2 regions of the Pseudomonas sp. NPDC078700 genome follow, and region 1 is predicted to be linked to the other one. Evidence: predicted binding sites of a transcription regulator. Region 1 holds the regulator's gene; the other holds the start of a gene.
The links. The regulator sigma-54, encoded in region 1, starts transcription at its own class of promoters, with help from an activator protein. The targets are predictions, from matches to a motif close to ANTGGCATNNANNTTGCTNT.
Positions count from the first base shown of each region.

Region 2: the regulator sigma-54 is predicted to act here: its motif matches at 1,872-1,891, upstream of ACIGCM_RS18140 (pilin).

Region 1 covers NZ_JBITUI010000005.1:276,732-287,252, forward strand. The annotation lists gene rapZ (RNase adapter RapZ) at 1-130, opposite strand, end outside; gene ptsN (PTS IIA-like nitrogen regulatory protein PtsN) at 147-611, opposite strand; gene hpf (ribosome hibernation-promoting factor, HPF/YfiA family) at 627-935, opposite strand; gene ACIGCM_RS18730 (RNA polymerase factor sigma-54) at 1,125-2,645, opposite strand; gene lptB (LPS export ABC transporter ATP-binding protein) at 2,783-3,508, opposite strand; gene lptA (lipopolysaccharide transport periplasmic protein LptA) at 3,512-4,048, opposite strand; gene lptC (LPS export ABC transporter periplasmic protein LptC) at 4,035-4,601, opposite strand; gene ACIGCM_RS18750 (KdsC family phosphatase) at 4,613-5,137, opposite strand; gene ACIGCM_RS18755 (KpsF/GutQ family sugar-phosphate isomerase) at 5,137-6,111, opposite strand; gene ACIGCM_RS18760 (ATP-binding cassette domain-containing protein) at 6,359-7,168, shown strand; gene mlaE (lipid asymmetry maintenance ABC transporter permease subunit MlaE) at 7,168-7,965, shown strand; gene mlaD (outer membrane lipid asymmetry maintenance protein MlaD) at 7,965-8,435, shown strand; gene ACIGCM_RS18775 (phospholipid-binding protein MlaC) at 8,449-9,081, shown strand; gene ACIGCM_RS18780 (lipid asymmetry maintenance protein MlaB) at 9,078-9,410, shown strand; gene ACIGCM_RS18785 (BolA family protein) at 9,534-9,773, shown strand; gene murA (UDP-N-acetylglucosamine 1-carboxyvinyltransferase) at 9,790-10,521, shown strand, end outside.
Region 2 covers NZ_JBITUI010000005.1:145,210-155,730, forward strand. The annotation lists gene ACIGCM_RS18130 (type II secretion system F family protein) at 1-9, opposite strand, end outside; gene pilB (type IV-A pilus assembly ATPase PilB) at 12-1,715, opposite strand; gene ACIGCM_RS18140 (pilin) at 1,936-2,343, shown strand; gene nadC (carboxylating nicotinate-nucleotide diphosphorylase) at 2,494-3,342, opposite strand; gene ACIGCM_RS18150 (DUF1631 domain-containing protein) at 3,718-6,015, shown strand; gene ampD (1,6-anhydro-N-acetylmuramyl-L-alanine amidase AmpD) at 6,243-6,794, shown strand; gene ampE (regulatory signaling modulator protein AmpE) at 6,803-7,639, shown strand; partial or broken gene ACIGCM_RS18165 (HAMP domain-containing protein) at 8,932-9,135, shown strand; gene ACIGCM_RS18170 (methyl-accepting chemotaxis protein) at 9,289-9,993, shown strand; gene ptsP (phosphoenolpyruvate--protein phosphotransferase) at 10,316-10,521, shown strand, end outside.

The DNA.
Region 1 (10,521 bases):
CTCGCTCAGCGAGTTGCGGCAGCAAGCTGGCTGGCAGGTTATCAATGCAGTAAAAGCCGTTGTCCTCGAGAACAGCAAGGGCCGTACTTTTACCTGATCCTGAGCGACCGCTGACAATAATCAAGCGCATGGGAGTTCTCTGCCATTTAGCTGTTGTTCTGGATATCGACAACAACTTGATACAGGGCGTCATTGCTTTGGGCCTGGCGCAATCGTTCACGTACATCGCTGCGATCAAGCATGCTCGCGATTTGACGAAGCAGTTCCAGGTGTTCATCCGTGGCGGCTTCAGGAACCAGCAGGACGAATAGCAAATCTACCGGTGCGCCATCGATCGCGTCGAAATCTACAGCGGAGTCAAGCCTGAGCAATGCACTGATTGGCGCATTGCAAGCGGGCAGGCGGCAGTGTGGAATGGCGATGCCATTACCAAAACCGGTGGACCCGAGTTTCTCGCGGGCAATCAGGCTTTCGAAAATGTCTTGTCCATCGAGGTCGGGCAGTTCGCGCGCAACCAAGTTGGCAATCTGTTCGAGAACACGTTTTTTGCTGCCGCCCGGCACGTTCACCAAGGAACGGCCGGGGGTCAGGATATTTTCAAGTCGGATCATAGGAGTTGGGCGATATCAACGGGCCATTGCACCCTGTTGACGGTCGAGCTGCTTTTCCTTGTGCTTGATAAGTTGTCTGTCGAGTTTGTCAGTCAGTAAATCGATTGCTGCATACATATCATCGTGTTCGGCATTGGCGACTATTTCGCCGCCCGCAATGTGTAAGGTGGCTTCGATTTTCTGTTTGAGCTTCTCGACCTCCATAATGACTTGCACATTCGTAATCTTGTCGAAGTGGCGTTCTAGTCGACTGAATTTTTCGTCGATGTAGTCACGCAGGGCGTCGGTCACATCTAGCTGGTGTCCACTGATGTTGACTTGCATACCGCATTCTCCTTGTTGCCGTGTGTAAGAGACAAGCTGTTTTGCTTGCCGCCGGAACACTGTGGCGCGAAAAGCTCTCAGTCAGCGAGTCTGGCAATTTCACACTCTGGATAAGAGCAGTATGGCTGCTTTTAGCGAGGCGTGGGCCAGTTCGATACTGGGTGAGACGATTTTCCTGTTCATCAGCTGTTACATCAATCGCTTGCGTTCACTTGAAGGCGCGATACCGAGGGATTCACGGTATTTAGCAACTGTGCGGCGAGCTACCTGAATGCCTTGTTCCTCCAGTAAACCAGCGATCTTGCTGTCACTCAACGGCTTTTTTGCATTTTCCGCTGCAACCAGTTTTTTGATGATCGCGCGGATCGCTGTAGACGAGCATTCTCCGCCTTCGGAAGTGCTGACATGGCTTGAGAAGAAGTATTTCAACTCGTAAATGCCGCGCGGGGTATGCATGAATTTTTGTGTGGTAACGCGCGAGATGGTCGACTCGTGCATGCCAACTGCCTCGGCGATATCGTGTAGTACCAGCGGCTTCATCGCTTCGTCACCGTAATCAAGAAAGCCGCGCTGATGCTCGACAATCTGGGTCGCGACTTTCATCAAGGTTTCGTTACGGCTCTGCAGGCTTTTGATAAACCAGCGGGCTTCTTGCAACTGATTGCGCATAAAGGTGTTGTCAGCGCTGGAGTCAGCACGGCGCACAAAACCTGCATATTGGGCATTGACCCGCAGCCGAGGCATAGCCTCTTGGTTGAGCTCAACCAGCCAGCGCTCGTTGTGCTTGCGCACGATGACGTCGGGCACCACGTATTCAGGCTCGCTTGATTCAATCTGCGAGCCTGGGCGTGGGTTAAGGCTCTGGATCAGTTCGATAACCTGACGCAGCTCGTCTTCCTTGAGCTTCATGCGGCGCATCAGTTGGCTGTAATCCCGATTGCCAAGCAGATCCAGGTAATCATTAGCCAGGCGCTGTGCTTCTGCCAGCCAAGGCGTCTTGGCGGACAGTTGGCGTAGCTGTAAGGTCAGGCATTCGCGCAAGTCGCGGGCAGCAATGCCTGACGGCTCAAACTGCTGGATGCGGTGCAGGACGGCCTCAATCTCGTCAAGCTCGATATCCAATTCTGGATCAAAGGCTTCGAGAATCTCTTCGAGGGTTTCTTCGAGGTAGCCTTGGGGGTTGATGCAGTCGATCAGGGTGACTGCAATCAAGCGATCTTTGTCGGACATTGGCGACAGGTTGAGCTGCCAGAGCATATGGCTCTGCAGGCTCTCACCGGTAGAGGTGCGGGTGGTGAAATCCCACTCGTCGTCGTCATTGCTGCTGCTCGGCAAGCTGCTGGCACTGGTTTGGTAGACGTCTTCCCAGGCAGTATCGATAGGCAGCTCATTGGGAATGCGTTCATTCCACTCGCCGTCGTCCAGGTTGTCCACAGTTTGTGGAGCATCTTGGTGGTTGCTGCTTTCTTCGTAGGTGTCTTGTTGAACCGGCTGCTCGACAGGCGCAGTTTCTGCGCCGTCGGCCATAGGGTCCGAATTATCGAAGTCTTCGCCATCTTCTTGGCGTTCAAGCATTGGGTTTGACTCCAGTGCCTCCTGGATTTCTTGTTGAAGATCCAAGGTCGACAGTTGGAGTAAGCGAATGGCTTGTTGCAGCTGAGGAGTCATCGTCAGCTGCTGGCCCATCTTCAGGACTAGCGATGGTTTCATTGCAGACCTTATTTACCGGCGTCTCTGCGCAATCCACTACAGGGCACCTGATAAGGCGCCTCAAGGAAGCAAATTATATGCCTGAATCGCAGTGCTTTGCCTAGCTGTTGACGCTAATTGGGCGAGAAAAACCCCATTTAAAGGCGGAATTCATGACCCAAGTAGACTTCTTTAACTGTCTGGTTAGCCAGAATGGCTTCTGAATCACCTTCTGCAATGAGCTGGCCGTCACTGACGATATAGGCTGTTTCGCAAATATCCAGTGTTTCGCGCACATTGTGGTCGGTAATCAATACGCCGATACCTTTGGCTTTTAAGTGGTGAATGATTTGCTTAATGTCGCCGACCGAAATCGGGTCGACACCGGCAAATGGTTCATCAAGTAAGATAAATTTTGGTGCAGTGGCCAAGGCGCGCGCGATTTCAACGCGACGCCGCTCGCCGCCAGAAAGGCTCATGCCCAGGTTGTCACGAATGTGGTGAATATGGAATTCCTCAAGCAGGCTCTCCAATTCAGCCTCGCGGCCTGCACGGTCCAGCTCTTTACGCGTCTCAAGAATTGCCATGATGTTATCGGCCACGCTGAGCTTGCGAAAAATGGAAGCTTCTTGCGGCAGGTAGCCAATGCCTGCACGGGCACGGCCATGCATTGGCTGGTGGCTGACATCGAGGTCATCAATCAGGATCCGACCCTGGTCAGCCTGGACTAAGCCCACAATCATGTAGAAGCAGGTGGTTTTACCTGCACCGTTAGGGCCAAGCAGGCCGACGATTTGGCCGCTGTCTATGCTTAGGCTAACGTCACGGACAACCTGGCGGCTTTTGTAGCTTTTAGCCAGGTGTTGGGCTTTCAATGTAGCCATTAATTACTGCCCTTGGGTGGGTTTGTTCTTCGGCTGAATCACCATATCGATACGCGGGCGCGGCGTGGTCACCTTGGTGCCATTTGCGCGGCCAGCATTGACGATTTGGCGCTGCGTATCGTAGACAATTTTTTCGCCCTCGAAGGTATTACCCTCTTGGATGACTTTGGCTTGGTCAATCAGCACAATGCGCTCGTTGGCGGAAAAGTACTGAATGGTCAGGCCGTAGGCTTTGACGATCTCTTTGTCGACTGCAGGCTTCTGTTCGTAATACGCAGGGCGTCCGACGGAGGTAAAGACATCGACTTCGCCTTTGGCGTTCTGCGTAATGGTGACAGTGTCGCCGGTGATTTTCATGGTGCCTTGGGTGATCACGACATCACCGCGGTACACTGCCACGCCTTGCTTGTCGTCAAGCTCGGCACTGTCGGCCTGTACGCGGATCGGTTGATCGCGATCAGTTGGCAAAGCCCAGGCATTAACGCTTCCTAGCGATGCACCTAAGCTGAGTAGAAGGGGGAGGGTTTTAACGAACCTCATGCTGGCCTCTTACGTTGGACAGCAGGAGCATCCGGCTGTCATTTAAATACGCTTTCATTCCTTGCGCCGTGGTCACCCCGTTGGCCGCTTCAATTCTAACGGCTTGCTGGGTCTGCGCATATTCCTTATCGGGAATTACCGTAAGACGACTGGTCGTAAGCAAGGTTGGGCGACCTTTTGCATCGGTGCGCTCAACGCGAACTTTATCAATCAGCTCGACCTCTTTACCGCCAGGTGAAACTTCGCCTTTCTCGCTTTGGACATGCCATGGCAACTCTCCTTCACGGTACAGCAGCAGGTCTGGCTGGGTGAGGTAGGAGATATCCGAGGCTTTGGCATGCTCGACTTTGTCGGCAGTCATCTCGTAATGCAATGTACCGTCAGGCTGATATTGCACGGTTTTAGAGTTGACCACATAGAAGTCGATTGTGTTTTGCGCAGTGGTCTTGGCGGGTTTGTCCGCAAAGCTGTCCGGGTTGATGTTCCAGTAGCCCGCTGCGGCGACTAGCAGCACGCCAAGCAGGAGGAGCAAAATGTTTAATGGTTTGCGCATAGTTTGCAGGTCTACAGGTAGGCTGCTTGAGCAGCTTCAAGGGTGCCTTGGGCGAGCATGATCTGCTCGCAGAACTCACGAGCGGCGCCTTCACCGCCTTTAGCCTGGGTCACTGCGAACGCGTGTTCCCTGACAAAAGGGTCTGCACTGGCAACAGCCATGCCCAAGCCTACTCGACGAATAACCGGCAGATCCGGCAAGTCATCACCCAGGTAGGCAACGTGTTCATAGTTTAGGCCGAGTTCACCAAGCAGTTCGTCGAGCACTGCCAGTTTGTCTTCGCGCCCCTGATATAGGTGCTGGATCCCCAGGTTTTGTGCCCGGCGTTCAACCACCGGCGTCTTGCGTCCGGTAATAATAGCTGTGCGCACACCTGAGTTGATCAACATTTTGATGCCCTGGCCATCGAGGGTGTTAAATGTTTTAAATTCACTGCCATCGACTAGGAAATATAGCTTGCCGTCAGTGAGTACGCCGTCAACGTCGAAAATTGCCAGTTTGATTGCGCAGGCACGCGCTTTGAATTCAGGTGTCATTACATTACTCCGGCGCGCAACAGGTCATGCATGTTTAGTGCGCCCACTGGACGGTCGTTTTCATCAACTACCACCAGGGCGCTGATTTTATGGTCTTCCATGATCTTCAGCGCTTCAGCCGCGAGCATTTCGGCGCGTGCGGTTTTGCCGTGAGCGGTCATGACTTGGTCAATGGTTGCAAGGCGTAGATCAATTTCCCGGTCCAGAGTTCTGCGCAGGTCGCCATCTGTGAAGATTCCGGCGAGTAAACCGTTGCAATCTGTTACAACGGTCATGCCGAGGCCTTTTTGGGTCATAACCAGTAACGCTTCGCGAAGCGAGGTGCCTGATATGACTGTGGGTAGGCCATCACCAGTGTGCATGACGTTTTCTACTTTCAATAGTAGACGCCGGCCCAGTGCGCCGCCGGGATGTGAAAAGGCAAAGTCTTCGGCGGTAAAGCCGCGTGCTTCGAGTAATGCGATCGCCAGTGCGTCGCCGAGCACCAATGATGCCGTGGTCGATGACGTGGGCGCCAGATTAAGCGGGCAGGCTTCTTTCGATACGCTGGCATCGAGATTGACTTCGGCCGCTTTGGCCAGAACTGACTCCGGGTTGCCAGTCATGCTGATCAGCTTGATGCCCAGGCGTTTGATCAGTGGCAGCAAGGTGACAATCTCAGCCGTCGAGCCTGAATTGGAGAGCGCCAGTACAACGTCGTCGCGGGTGATCATGCCCATGTCGCCATGGCTGGCTTCAGCCGGATGTACAAAAAAAGCTGTGGTGCCAGTGCTGGCCAAGGTCGCGGCAATTTTATTGCCGACATGACCGGATTTGCCCATGCCGACAACCACTACTCGGCCTTTGCTCGAAAGGATCAGTTCGCAAGCGCGGACAAAGTTGTCATCAATTCGTGGCAGCAGTTCTTCAACCGCTTGCAATTCAAGGCGAATGGTGCGCTCTGCAGATTTGATCAGATCGTTTGACTGGTTCATGTCGGTCGGTCAGGCCATGCTCTGTAAAAGCCAGCGATTATAGCCCGAAAGCGTGGCCAGCTCATCTTAGAATTGCGCCGCCTTTTCTAAGTTGTTATGCGTCTGTGTGGTTTTCGTCTTCGCTAATATTGGGAGCGCTTCTGGGTCGGTGGTATGATGCTGCGCTAATTCGGCCCTGAGGATTGGCGCGGTGTCTTCATTTTGAAACCGAGCGTCTATCAAGGGAGGCTGTTGGTAAGGAGTTTAGATGGGCGCCGAAAGTCATTATGCGGTTGAGCTTAAAAACGTCAGTTTTAAGCGCGGTGATCGAGATATTTTCAAAAATATCGACGTGTGTATTCCGCGCGGCAAGGTAATTGGCATCATGGGGCCTTCCGGAAGCGGCAAGACGACCCTGTTAAGGCTGATTGCCGCTGAACTAAGGCCTTCTGCTGGGGAAGTGCGGGTCAATGGGGTTGACCTGCCGACACTGTCGCGCAGTGAATTGTTCGACATGCGTAAACAAATGGGTGTGCTGTTTCAAAGCGGTGCCCTGTTTACGGATCTCGATGTATTCGAGAACGTGGCTTTTCCATTGCGTGTGCACACCAAGCTTCCAGAAGAAATGATTCGCGATATTGTGCTGATGAAGTTGCAGGCCGTGGGGCTGCGCGGTGCAATCGAGTTGATGCCCGATGAGCTGTCTGGAGGGATGAAGCGCCGTGTAGCTTTGGCACGAGCCATCGCTCTGGATCCTCAGATTTTGATTTACGACGAGCCTTTTGTTGGCCAAGACCCTATTGCGATGGGGGTTTTGGTGCGTTTGATTCGTCTGCTCAATGATGCCTTGGGTATTACCAGTATTGTGGTTTCCCATGATTTGGCAGAAACCGCGAGTATTGCGGATTACATTTATGTGGTGGGCGATACCCGTGTGCTGGGTCAGGGTACGCCTGATGAATTGATGAAGTCGCAGAGCCCGCGCATACAGCAGTTTATGCGCGGCGCGGCAGATGGACCGGTGCCGTTTCACTTTCCGGCGGAAAGTTACCGCGACGATTTACTGGGGGCGCGCTGATGCGCAAAAGAACGCCAATTGAACGGGTCGCGTTGTTAGGGCGCGCCGGTATTGATGTGGTCGCAACCTTGGGGCGCTCATTAATATTCCTGCTACGTGCGCTGTTAGGGCGTGGCACCTCTGGCAATTCATTCCATTTACTGGTTAAGCAGCTGCATTCTGTCGGGGTCATGTCTCTGGCAATTATTGTGGTATCTGGCCTGTTTATTGGCATGGTCTTGTCGCTGCAAGGTTTCAATATTCTGTCCAGCTATGGCTCGGAGCAGGCCGTTGGGCAAATGGTTGCCCTGACCCTGCTGCGCGAGTTGGGGCCGGTGGTTGCTGCGTTGTTGTTTGCAGGACGTGCTGGTTCAGCCTTGACGGCAGAAATTGGCAATATGAAATCCACCGAACAGCTTTCAAGCCTGGCGATGATCGGGGTAGACCCGCTCAAACATATTGTTGCACCACGATTGTGGGCTGGCTTTATCTCGATGCCATTGCTGGCGATGATTTTCAGCGTGGTCGGTATCTGGGGTGGAGCGATGGTCGCGATTGACTGGCTCGGCGTCTATGAAGGCTCGTTCTGGTCGAACATGCAAAACAGCGTGTCCTTCACCGATGACGTGCTTAATGGTGTGATTAAAAGCATCGTTTTTGGCTTTGTTGTGACCTGGATTGCCGTGTTTCAGGGCTATGACTGTGAACCGACCTCGGAAGGCATCAGTCAGGCTACTACCCGAACAGTGGTCTATGCCTCTCTGGCTGTATTGGGCTTGGACTTTATTCTGACTGCTTTGATGTTTGGAGATTTCTGATGCAAAACCGCACACTGGAAGTTGGTGTCGGCCTGTTCCTGCTGGCCGGATTGCTGGCATTGATGCTACTGGCTCTGCGCGTCAGCGGTCTGACAATGGGTAGCAATGACGATACCTATAAGATTTATGCGCACTTTGACAACATTGCGGGTCTAACCGTACGTTCCAAGGTGACCATGGCTGGCGTCAGTATTGGCAAGGTCGTGGCAATTGATCTGGACCGCGATAGCTATACCGGGCGTGTCACCATGTCTGTCGACAAGAAGGTCGATAATTTACCGGAAGACTCCACGGCCTCAATTTTGACGGCCGGTCTGCTCGGTGAAAAGTATATCGGTATCAGTGTGGGTGGCGAAGAAGAGGTGTTAAAGGATGGCGGCACTATCCATGACACTCAGTCATCGCTGGTACTGGAAGACTTGATAGGTAAGTTTTTACTTAACTCAGTCAATAAAGACGATTCCAAGTAAACGGGAGCGGATAATGATCAAATTACTTCGAAACAGCCTGGTCGTTTTACTGGCGACACTGCCACTGATCGCCATTGCCGCGCCGACCGCTAATGAAGTGGTCCAGCAAACGACAACCACGCTGCTTGATGACCTCAAAGCCAATAAAGAGCAGTATCGCAGCGATCCAAATGCGTTCTATACCGCTCTGGATACTATTCTTGGGCCAGTGGTAGACGTCGATGGGATTTCACGCGGGGTGATGACCGTGCGTTATTCGCGCCAGGCGACCCCGGCGCAAATGGAGCGATTTCAGTCCAATTTCAAGCAAAGCCTGATGCAGTTCTATGGCAATGCTTTGCTTGAGTATGACAATCAGGACATCCGTGTACTGCCGCAGAGTGGAAAGCAGGATCCGGAGCGCGCCACTGTGAACATGGAAATCAAGGACGGTAAGGGCACTATTTATCCTTTGGCCTATACCATGGTCAATAAAGGCGATGCATGGATGATGCGTAATATGATCATCAATGGTATCAACGTAGGTAAGTTGTTCCGCGACCAGTTTTCACAGTCCATGCAAAGCAATGGCAATGATTTGGACAAGGTGATCGACACCTGGCCTGAAACTGTGGCTAAAGCACGCCAGGCCAAGGGTGAGTCGTGAGTCAGGCAAGTATTGATCAGTTATCCCCAGGTGTATTTCAGCTCTCTGGGGTGATTGATTACAATTCTGGACCGCAATTGCGTAAAGATGGTGGCAAGCTGCTCAAAGACTGTAATGCCAGCACCTGCGTGATTGATTGCGCGGCAGTCGAGAAGTCCAGCAGCGTCGGGCTGTCGCTATTGCTGGCCTTTGTTCGTGACGCTCAAAGCGCAGGCAAAAGCATCGTTGTGCGCAATCTGCCTAAAGATATGCAGGAAATCGCCAAGGTTTCCGAGCTTCTGGATATTTTGCCTATTGAGCAAAGTTCTGCAGCGCCGCTGGCACAGTAGCGGCGGCGTTGATTCGCCGGCGAGCACTTGAGAGTTCGCAGGTTCCTCGCTTTTTTTGTATGATGCGCAGCCCGAGAGCTTAGGCTCCGCTGTCGCTAATGAATACGCTGATTGAGGTTGATCATGCAGGCCCTAGAAGTAAAAAGTCTCCTGGAGGCTAAACTGCCGAATACACAAGTCGAAGTTGAAGGCGAAGGCTGCAACTTCCAGCTGAACGTGATCGGTGATGAGGTGGCTGCTTTGAGCCCCGTTAAGCGTCAGCAGCAGGTCTACGCACACCTGAATCCGTGGATTGCCGATGGCAGTATTCATGCTGTGACTATGAAATTCTTCAGCCGTGCCGCATGGGCCGCGCGTTCCTAAGGGCAGCGAGACAGTAATGGATAAATTAATTATTACCGGCGGCGTTCGTCTAGATGGCGAAATCCGCATTTCGGGTGCAAAAAACTCTGCACTGCCGATTCTGGCTGCGACCCTGCTGGGCGATGCCCCGGTCACCATCTGTAATTTGCCGCACCTGCACGACATCACCACCATGATTGAGCTGTTCGGTCGTATGGGCATTGAGCCGATTATTGACGAGAAGCTCTCAGTCGAAGTTGATGCGCGTGCAATTAAAACCCTGGTTGCGCCTTACGAGTTGGTGAAAACCATGCGCGCCTCGATTTTGGTGCTGGGCCCCATGGTTGCGCGTTTTGGTGAGGCTGAAGTTGCCCTGCCAGGTGGTTGCGCCATTGGTTCACGTCCGGTTGACCTGCACATCCGCGGCCTTGAGGCCATGGGCGCAATAATCGATGTCGAAGGGGGGTACATCAAAGCCAAGGCGCCAGAAGGCGGTTTGCGTGGCGCTCGTTTCTTCTTCGATACCGTCAGCGTGACGGGCACTGAAAACATCATGATGGCTGCCACCTTAGCCAAGGGCCGCAGCGTTCTGGAAAATGCTGCGCGTGAGCCTGAAGTGGTTGATTTGGCCAATTGCCTGATCGCCATGGGTGCCAAAATCCAAGGCGCCGGTACGGACACCATCACCATTGATGGCGTTGAGCGTCTTGGCGGTGCGCGCTTCAATGTAATGCCTGATCGTATTGAAACCGGTACTTACTTGGTTGCT
Region 2 (10,521 bases), 130 kb from region 1:
TGCCGCCATGGTTAATCCTTGGTTACGCGGTTGACTTCCTCAAGGCTGGTGACGCCTTGCATCGCCTTCACCAGTGCTGAGGTGCGTAGATCATTAAAGCCGTCTTTGCGCATCTGCGCGGAAATGTCGATGGAGTTGCCTTCCTCCATGATAATCCGTTGCAGGTTAGGCGTGTTTTTAACCACTTCATATATTCCGACACGGCCTTTGTAACCGCCTTTGCAATTTTCGCATCCCACAGGGCCAAAAATCTTGAAGGTGCCAATTTTTGCCTCAGGAAAGCCCTCTTCTAAAAGCGTCTCGCGGGGGACATCCACTTCTTTCTTGCAGGTGCTGCACAATTTGCGCGCCAGACGCTGGGCAATAATCAGGTTGACCGAGGTGGCGATATTAAATGAAGGAACACCCATATTGCGCAGGCGGGTCAGGGTCTCTGCCGCGCTGTTGGTGTGCAGGGTGGACATCACCATATGCCCAGTTTGCGCAGCTTTTACTGCAATAGAGGCGGTATCAAGGTCACGGATCTCACCGACCATGATGATATCCGGGTCTTGCCGCAGGAATGCGCGCAACGCCTGAGTAAAGTCCATGCCTTGCTTGGGGTTGACGTTGACCTGGTTGATGCCTTCAAGGTTGATCTCTACCGGGTCTTCTGCCGTGGAAATATTTACATCGGCGGTATTCAGAATATTCAGGCCAGTGTAGAGCGATACGGTTTTGCCAGACCCTGTCGGCCCGGTAACCAGAATCATCCCCTGGGGTTGCTTAAGGGCTGTCATATACAGCTCTTTCTGGTCTTCCTCATAGCCAAGGGCATCGATGCCCATTTGCGCGCTGGTGGGGTCGAGAATCCGCATCACGATTTTCTCGCCCCACAAAGTAGGCAAGGTGTTAACCCGAAAATCGATTGACTTGGTCTTGGAGATGCGCATCTTGATGCGCCCATCCTGAGGCTTGCGCCGCTCGGAAATATCCAGCGAGGCCATAACCTTCAAGCGTGCAGAAATTCTAGGTGCAAGCTGAATAGGTGGACGCGCCACTTCATGCAAAATACCGTCTGTACGCAAACGCACACGGTAGGTTTTTTCGTAAGGTTCAAAGTGCAAGTCAGATGAGCCGCCTTTAATGGCATCGAGCAACATCTTATTAACGAACCGCACCACGGGCGCATCATCTGCATCCTGGCCGCCATCGCCACCACGAGGTTCGTCGTCTACGGCCTCTACATCAAGCCCATCCAAGTCAACGTCGGCAAGGTCTTCCATGCCGCTTGCCCCGGAGTCGAAGAACTTTTCGATGGCGTCGCCGAGTTTGTCGTCTTCAACCAAAATGGCTTCGGTGTTAAGCCCAGTACTGAACTGGATGTCGGTAACGGCTTGATGGTTGGTCGGGTCGGAGACGCCAATAAATAGCTTGTTGCCACGCTTCCATAACGGAATTATTCGGTGCTGACGCACCAGCTTTTCGCTGACCAGGTCTCGCGGCTGGCTTTCTTTATCTATGGAGCCAAGGTCAACAAATGACACGCCGAATTGATCAGAAGCCAGTTCAGCCAGCGCACGGCTTTTCACCAGCTTGTTTTGTACAAGGTAGGTGACTAGCGACATTTTATTGCGCGTGGCTTGCTGCTGCGCTTGCTGGGCTGCTTTCTCATCAAGCAGTTCGGCGATGACCATTTGCTTGGCTAGGCCGGTGAGAGAGACGACGTCGTTCATTGCGACCTCCAAAAACTATGCCTGCGTTATAGCCTAGTTGACGGGTAGAACCAAATTGACATTCCGTGACTGACGAATTGCGTCACATGCTGTCGTGAATTTGATCTTAATGGCGCTGTCTTTTGGCGGATTGCCTTGAATTGCGCTATTCGAGAAGTTGGCACGATGAATGCTTTAGTCCATTCAGGTCGTAGGGCCTACTCATTTCTAGGAGAGAATTATGAAAGCTCAAAAAGGTTTTACCCTGATTGAATTGATGATCGTAGTTGCGATCATCGGTATTTTGGCTGCAATCGCATTGCCTGCTTATAGCGACTACCAAGCACGATCGAAAATGACTGCCGGCCTCGCTGAAATCTCTGCCGGTCGCACCGCTTTCGAAGAGACTGTTAACAATGGTGAAACTGTTGCTGCTGGTGATAACGCTAAAATCGGTTTAGCAACAACAACCAACAACTGCACAATCACCCTGAGCGCAAACTCCATTGAATGTGCGATGCTGAATGCACCTACTCAGGTTGCAGCTGCCAAGCTGACTTGGACGCGTACTGCTGCTGATGGAACGTGGGCTTGCACATCAAGTGGTGCCACTGATGCGAAGTATGCTCCGAAGTCTTGCCCGCAGTAAGTAATCGACTCAGAAAGGCCTGCCTATTTAGCAGGCCTTTTTATTTTTTTAAATCTTTTATGGCTTGCTAAATATGCTTGAGCATTAGTCCATAAATATTTGTGGTCACCAGTAGTTGTGCTTCTGGGTAAATGGTTTCTTGAATGTAGTTCACAACCCCAGCCGCATCGACAAATCCACCGCTTTAATATCTTTAGTCAACGCCCCAATCGACACATAGTCCACGCCCGTCTCAGCAATAGCCCTAAGCGTGGATTCATTGACGCCACCTGAGGCTTCTAGTTTGGCTTTGCCTTGGGTGATGGCGACGGCTTGGCGCATGTCATCCAGTGACAGCTCATCCAGCATGATGATGTCAGCGCCGGCATCCAGGGCCTGTTGCAGTTCTTCCAGGCTTTCCACTTCCACTTCTACCGGTTTGCCCGGCGCAATCTTGTGTGCGGCTTTTACGGCTGCGTCGATATTGCCGCAGGCAGCGATGTGGTTTTCCTTTATAAGGAAGGCATCGAACAAGCCGATGCGGTGGTTATGGCAGCCGCCACAGGTGACCGCGTACTTCTGCGCAAGTCGCAGCCCAGGTAGGGTTTTGCGGGTGTCGAGGATTTTGATCTGGGTGCCTTGCACCATATCGGCATAGTGCTGGCAGCGCGTGGCTACAGCAGACAGGGTTTGCAGGAAATTCAGGGCGCTGCGCTCGCCAGTGAGCAGGGCGCGGGCCGGGCCTTCTAAATGGAACAGTGCTTGGTTCGGCTCGACGCGGTCACCGTCCGCCACCTGCCAGTGCACGGCAACGCGATCATCAACCTGACGGAACACTGCATCAACCCAAGCTGTGCCGCAAATAACGGCAGCGTCGCGGCTGATGACGGTGGCGTGGGCCAGTCGCTCGGCAGGAATCAGTTGCGCGGTGATGTCTCCGCTGCCCATGTCTTCGGCTAGTGCCCGGCGAACGTTGGCCTCAATTTCGGCAGTCAGGTCGGCGAGTATTAGGTTAGGCATGGCGCGCTCCATTTTTTGTGAGCGGCGATTATAAGGGTAGAAATCCCTGTCGCGCAGCTTTCTACGGCGTTCAAATTGAGCGCGTTGGGCTGCTGGCGCAGTGCCTTAGAGTGAATTATTTGCAGTAAGCGGACTCTTAGAACATAACTGTCCAGGGTTTTGTACCGCTCGTCAGTTGAGTCGGCCATGTGTGATCTGAGTCATGCCTGATACTGTTGAAGGCTTGGTAAGTTGTGCTACATGGCTATAATGCGTTCATACATTAGATTATTGACGCCATTGCCTTGACGTTAGGCTTTGACCCGAGGCAGTGGCATCGATTGATTGCATGCAGAGAGGCTGCCAAGGAGGGCGATCTGCAGGAGACGGGCACATATGACAACTGACGCTAAGGTGGTTCACCTTAATCCTTTGGCCGCGGAACAGGCCAACGCTGCTTCTGCGGCGAGGCTGCCTGCTGCCTTGATTCAGTTGCGCGACAAAGCTGCCCAACAGCTCAAGCAAGCCTTGCAAGCCTTGTTTGATAACGCTGACGATACGCTGTTTGAAATGGCCGACCGTGCCAGCAGCAATGGCGAGCAAAATGCTTTTTTCGAGGCCATGCGTGACTTGCGCTTGAAGCGAAAGAACGTTGAGCGCGAGTTCCTGCAAGCCATCTTCGAATCCTTCTCTACCCTCAATCAATACTCCATCGGCAAACCCCCAGCCCTTGATACTGTGTCCTTCGACAGTTTGTCGCTGGTGCAGAACGATGAGCTTGAAGAAACCGTGGCCGTTGATGCAATGATCGCCAAGGTGCTGAGCCGCGACAGTCAGGCACTCGGCCATCTCACTACGCGCTTGAATGCATTGGTGAGCCGCAAGCTAGATGACAAGAGCAACCCCCTGGGCCCGGCCTCATTGTGTGCTTATTTCTTGAGTGCTTGCGCCAGCTTGGGTGTAGAGATCAAGGTTAAGCTGATCATCTTCAAGCTGTTTGAAAAGTTTGTGCTGGTCGATCTTGATCAGCTGTATGCCGAGGCCAATCAGCAGCTAGTTGCGGCAGGTGTTTTGCCTGAGTTGAAATCTGCGCCGCTTCGTCGTCCATCGACTCATGGCCAGCCATCCAACCGCAGTGCTGCTGGCAATGTTGGTCAGCCGCACTCACCGGTTGCAGGCGAGTTTGTTGAGCAAGACGTGCAAGAGGTGTTCAGTGCCTTGCAGGACTTGCTGTCGCAGTCGCGTGGTGCGATGACGCAGCGTCAAGCGCCTGTTGATGCCATGCCGATCACCAGCAATGACTTAATGCGTCTGTTGTCGCATATGCAACAGCGTGCGCCAGTTCAGGCCAGCTCTGATTTCGTGTTGCGTGATCAACTTGAACTGTTACTCAGCCGCGCCAGTGCCAAGAGTGGCAAAACGCGGGTTGTCGGCGAGGTTGATGAGGATGTCATCAACCTGGTGTCGATGTTGTTTGAGTTTATTCTCGATGACCGCACGCTGCCTGACTCCCTAAAGGCATTGATTGCGCGTCTGCAGATTCCAATGCTCAAAGTCGCGGTGCTGGATAAAACCTTTTTTAGCCGCGGCAGCCACCCAGCGCGCCGTCTGCTTAATGAGATCGCCGCTGCATCTTTAGGGTGGGGCGAACAAGATAACGTTCAGCGCGACAACCTGTTCCAGAAGATCGAGCAGGTCGTTCAGCGCCTGCTTAACGACTTTGTTGATGACCCACAGATTTTCGCCGAGTTGCTTAGCGATTTCATGGCGTTCACTGTTGACGAGCGTCGCCGTAGCGAGCTTTTAGAGCAGCGCACCCGTGATGCCGAGGAAGGCAGTGCGCGTTCAGAGTTGGCACGTAAACAAGTTGAACAGGCGCTGAATGAGCGTTTGCTGGGCAAAAAACTGCCTGAAGTGGTTGTGCGTTTGCTTCAGGAAGGGTGGAGCAGCGTGCTGACGTTAACCTGCCTCAAGCATGGCGTTGAGTCGCAAGAGTGGGATGGAGCGCTGGCAACCATGGATGATTTGATCTGGAGCGTTGAGCCCCATGCAAATCCTGAGGCGCGACTTCGCTTGTTGCAAATGGTGCCTGGCTTGCTCAAGGCATTGCGCGAAGGCATGACCAGTGCGGCGTTTGATCCATTCGCGACCAGTGAATTTTTCAGCCAGCTTGAGATGTTGCATGTTCATGCATTCCAGCGTTTCAAGCGGATTATGGCTGAGCCGGCAGTGGCTGCGAAGGTAGAACAGAGCCAAGCCTTGCTCGATGCCGGAATCGAAGTGCCGCTGCTTGAAGTGCCCCCCATTGATGAGCCTGAAGTGGCACCGATGGTTGAGGTGGTTGAAGAAATCGTGCTTTTGGCACCCGGTGAAACACAAGCCCCACAAGCTGAAGTGGCCTTGCCAGACGACGATGAGATGCTGCCTAAGGTTGATGCGTTGCGTGTGGGCAGTTGGGTTGAGTTTATCGAGGACGACGAGCATAAACTGCGCTGCAAATTGGCGGCGATTATCAAGCCTACCGGCAAGTTTATCTTCGTTAACCGCACAGGGATGAAGGTGCTTGAGAAAACCCGCATGGCCTTGGCCATCGAATTCCGTCGCAATGCCATTCGCCTGTTGGATGACGCACTGCTGTTTGACCGGGCGCTTGAATCGGTTATCGGTAATTTGCGTCGTTTGAAGAACAGCTGATTCTTTCGCCTCCATTCAACCAGACGCCCAGCCAAATGCTGGGCGTTTTGATTTGTGGGTGACGCTTTTTACCCCCCCGTTGCGGGTGCCGATATTTGTGCTTTGTTCATGAGTCGCGGTGGGCAAGCTGGGGCTTGGCCACCCTACGCGAGCCTTGGTGGGCAAGCTTCGCGTTGCCACAACCTAGGCGATGGCTCTAGAGTAGGCGCCTGTCTAGAGGAATGTGTATGCAGCTGGATTCTCAAACCGGTTGGTTTCAAGGCGTTCGCCACTGTCCTTCACCTAACTGCAATGAGCGGCCTGCAGGCGAGATCTCGTTGTTGGTCATGCATAATATCAGCCTGCCGCCGGGGGAATTTGGTGGTGGTCATGTGCACGCTTTTTTCCAGAATCAACTCGACGCCGATCAGCACCCTTACTTTGCCGAGATTGCTGCATTGACGGTATCGGCGCATTTTTTGATTGAACGCACTGGCGCGATCACCCAGTTTGTATCCTGTCTGGACCGGGCTTGGCATGCAGGTGTGTCATGTTTTGAGGGGCGTGAGAACTGCAATGATTTCTCCTTGGGCATCGAGCTCGAAGGCACTGATGAGTTGCCCTTTAGCGAGGCGCAATATCATGCATTGAAAGCGCTCACTTTAGCCTTGCAACGTGGCTATCCGCAGATCACTCTTGAACGCATGCGCGGCCATAGTGACATTGCGCCTGGGCGTAAGACTGACCCGGGGCCAGCGTTTGATTGGCAACGTTTGCGCAATAGTTTGACTGAACAATAGAGGCTTTTATGAATTTTCTGGTGTTGCTGTTGGTGCTCTGGGTTGAGAAATTTTCGGCCTGGCGCAGTGCCATTCAGCAGGACGGCCCCTGGCTACGCTTCCTCGCCAAGATAGAGCGCAGCGAGCAGCACGTGGCGATGCCCTGGTTAGCCATTGTCGGTTTACTTGCGGTGCCATTGTTGGTTTTAGCGCTGGTGCTGGGCCTGTTGGCACCCGTTGCTTATGGTTGGCTGGCGCTGCCGGTGCATTTGTTGATTGTGGTCTACAGCTTGGGTCGTGGCGATTTGCTGGCTGCACTTGGGCCGTTTCGTGATAGTTGGCGGCGCAACGACGATGAGTCGGCCTATCTGGTGGCGCGGCGCGATCTCGGCATTGATGCCCAAGACCCGGAAATGCTGTTGACCGATGTACAGCAGTACATGGTCTGGCAGGCTTATCAGAGTTTCTTTGCGGTGATTTTCTGGTATGCCTTGCTCGGCCCGCTCGCAGTACTGGCCTATCGGTTATTGGCCTTGATTGAAGAACATTCATTGCAACCGGCCCTGCAATCGCGGGCAGGGCAATTACGCCACGGTTTTGATTGGTTACCGGTTCGCGTGCTGTGTGTAAGTTTCGGCTTGGTCGGTAACTTTGTGGGTGTCAGCCGGGCTCTGCTGCATGAGTTGCTGAGCTGGGATATCTGCGCTGCTCGCTTGGTGGCCAACGTTGCCAGAGCGGCGTGCGAAATCCCTGCGCCTGTAATGGGTGAAGCTGGGGTCAATACCCTGGATGAGTTGTGGCAGCTCTTGGTGCGCTGCGCGATTCTTTGGTATGCCGTGTTCGCCCTGTGGACGCTGTTTTTATAGGCATAATCTCCTCGGGTGGGCAGCGCGACGCTTGCCCATCAAGGCCTAAGCAAATATCCCTGAAAGCCGCTGTCAACGATGACGGACGAAAGACGTTGCGCGCTACCCAAAGGGCGTTTATGCCGCAATATTCAGCCCGTCACTTACCTTAAGTTACAGAGAATCAGGCCGATAACAGGTATACATTGTGCCCTGCAGATGTGATCGATTGTGCTGCCTGGCCAATCGTCTTGCTTTGTAGTGTTGAAGTGCGCCTGAGTAGTTAACGGTGGTCCGTTTGAGAACTGCCGACTAATAAAAATAAATCGATCTGGAGACGTCTTGTGAAGACTGCGTTGTATCCGGCTATCGCCCTGATGAACCGCCTCAGCTTCGGCATGAAGTTTGGGTTGATCAGTATTCTGTTTTTCCTGCCCATGCTGGTTACCAACTACTTTCTGATGCATGACGCCTACCGTCAGTATCAGATGAGTGAGTCTGCCCGCAACAGCATTGGGCTACTGTCCAATGCTCTGCAACTGCGGCGAAACGCTGAACTGTATGCCAATTTATTGAGTGTCGATGCTGAGTTAGGCACCAATAATACCGGCAGTGGTTTGGCAGATGAGCTGAGCGCAGCCAAAACCACAATTGAAAATACCCTGGCTGGCATGCAGCCCGCCGTGAGTACTGAGGCAGACCGGGCGGAGTTCGAAGCGCAGCGCAAAACCGTTAGCGAAGGCATGCAGGCGATTGAGGCGGAGCCGTCGCTGCGCAGTAAGGTCAATCTGGGTCGCGAGTTGGTGGGGCGTTCCGGCGTATTTGCCAAGTTGATTGCCAGCCAAGCCGGGTTGAGCCAGGACAGCGAGCGTGCGGTGCGCCAACTGACCAATTTGCTTCTTAGCAGTATGCCGCAGGTCACCCAGGCATTGGGCCAAGGCCGCGAGTTAGGCGCTGCCACCTTGGGCCAGGGGTTATTGAATTCTGCCGACAGTAATACCTTTGCGGATTTGCTTGAGTCGTTGGAAACCCTTGGCGGTGCCTATTCGGTTGATATTAAGCAGGCGCTCAGCGCCAGCCCGGATTTGAGTGCAGCGCTGACGGGCCCCGCGGACGCCAGCCAAAAGACGCTGGCCGAAGCTACACGCCTGTTTGAAGACCGCGTGGTAATCGCTGACTCGCTGGATGCACCATGGCGAACCTTCTTCTCTGACACCACCGCGTTAATTGGCAAAACCTATGACTTTAGCGATGCGGTGGTCAGTCTGCTTGATCAGCGTCTCGACGCACGGGTGCAGGCCAGTTTAAACCGAATGCTGTTGTTGGCTGTTGCGCTGGGCCTGGTGTTGCTGCTGATTTTTTATCTCTACAGCGGTTTCTATGTGTCGGTTCGGACAAGTCTCAAGCAGCTTGGTTTGACCATGGATCAAGTCGCCACCGGTGATATGACTGTAAGTTTCAAGGCCAGCAGTCGCGATGAGGTGGGCGATCTGGGGCTGGTGTTCAATGGCACTGTGGTGAAAATTCGCGAGCTGATTAACCGTGTCGGTCAAACGGTTATTGAGGTTGAGCGTCAAGCTGGACGGGTTGAGTCGGTTTCTGCACAGAGCAACCAAGCCGTTGCCGGCCAATTGGGGCAAATTGAGCAAGTTGCGACGGCGATGAATCAGATGTCCGCAACGGCTCAAGAGGTCGCCAGCAGTGCCGCAGCTGCCGTTGGCAGCGCGAACAGCGTCAATGATGAAACCATCAGCGGTCGCGCCTTGCTCGAAGCGCAAGTCGGCAGTATTCAGCGTCTTGCTAATGAGATCGATCAGTCGGTGGTGGTGATCAATCAGCTTGCCAGCGACAGTGCGTCGATATCGCAGGTACTGGATGTCATCAAGGGTGTGGCTGAGCAAACCAACTTGCTCGCACTGAACGCCGCCATTGAAGCCGCACGGGCAGGTGAGCAGGGCCGAGGCTTTGCTGTGGTTGCCGATGAGGTGCGTAATTTAGCTAAACGCACGCAGCAATCCACCGAGGAGATCGAAGTGATGATCTCCAAGTTGCAAGGCGGCGTAGGGGCAGCGGTTAAAACCATGAATGTCAGCCACAAGATGGCGGATGACACGGTAAGTGAATCAAGCAAAGTGCAAGCCGCACTGGAAAATATACTCGGCGCGGTCGGTATGATTGTTGATCAAAATCAACAAATTGCCGCAGCCGCTGAGCAGCAGACGGCTGTTGCCCATGATATTGACCAGAACATTGTGCAGATCAACCAGGCGGGCGAGCGCACGGCGGAAGGGGCCAGCGATACCGAGCAGGCCAGTCGCGAGTTGTCTGTGCAGGTTTCACAGCTTAAGCAATTGATTGGCGCTTTCCGCGTCTAAACCCACCCCAAATAGCCCGCAACTCTGCGGGCTATCGCTAGCCGGACGTGCGAGAACTGACCTCGATTCGTCGTCGTGCCGGTTCGGTAATCCTCCCAAGCTGCTGTAAGATGGCCCCTCTGTGTTGCGGCAGAAGCTCAATTGCCGGGTGCGCCAAACCAAGTGCTTGCTGTCAACGTTTCGCGCATCAGCTACACCTACGACCTGGCTGTCCATGGGCGTACAGCACACGGCGCTCGCTGCTGATTGATCCTGGGCCTTGAACTATCACTGCCTGCCGCCGGTCGCAACCGCACAACCACGCTCGCACAAGAGGCGCTCAATGCTTGAAATAAATGCTGCGCAGATCCAGATGGGTCGCAATGCTGCAAATAAGCAGGAAGCATTGAGCCTGCTGGCGACAAAGCTCAGTGACGACGGTTTAGTCATGCCGGGCTATCTGGCCAGCATGCAGGCGCGTGAAGCTCAAGGCTCAACATACTTGGGGCAGGGCATAGCGACCCCGCATTGCAAACCGAGCAGCCGTGA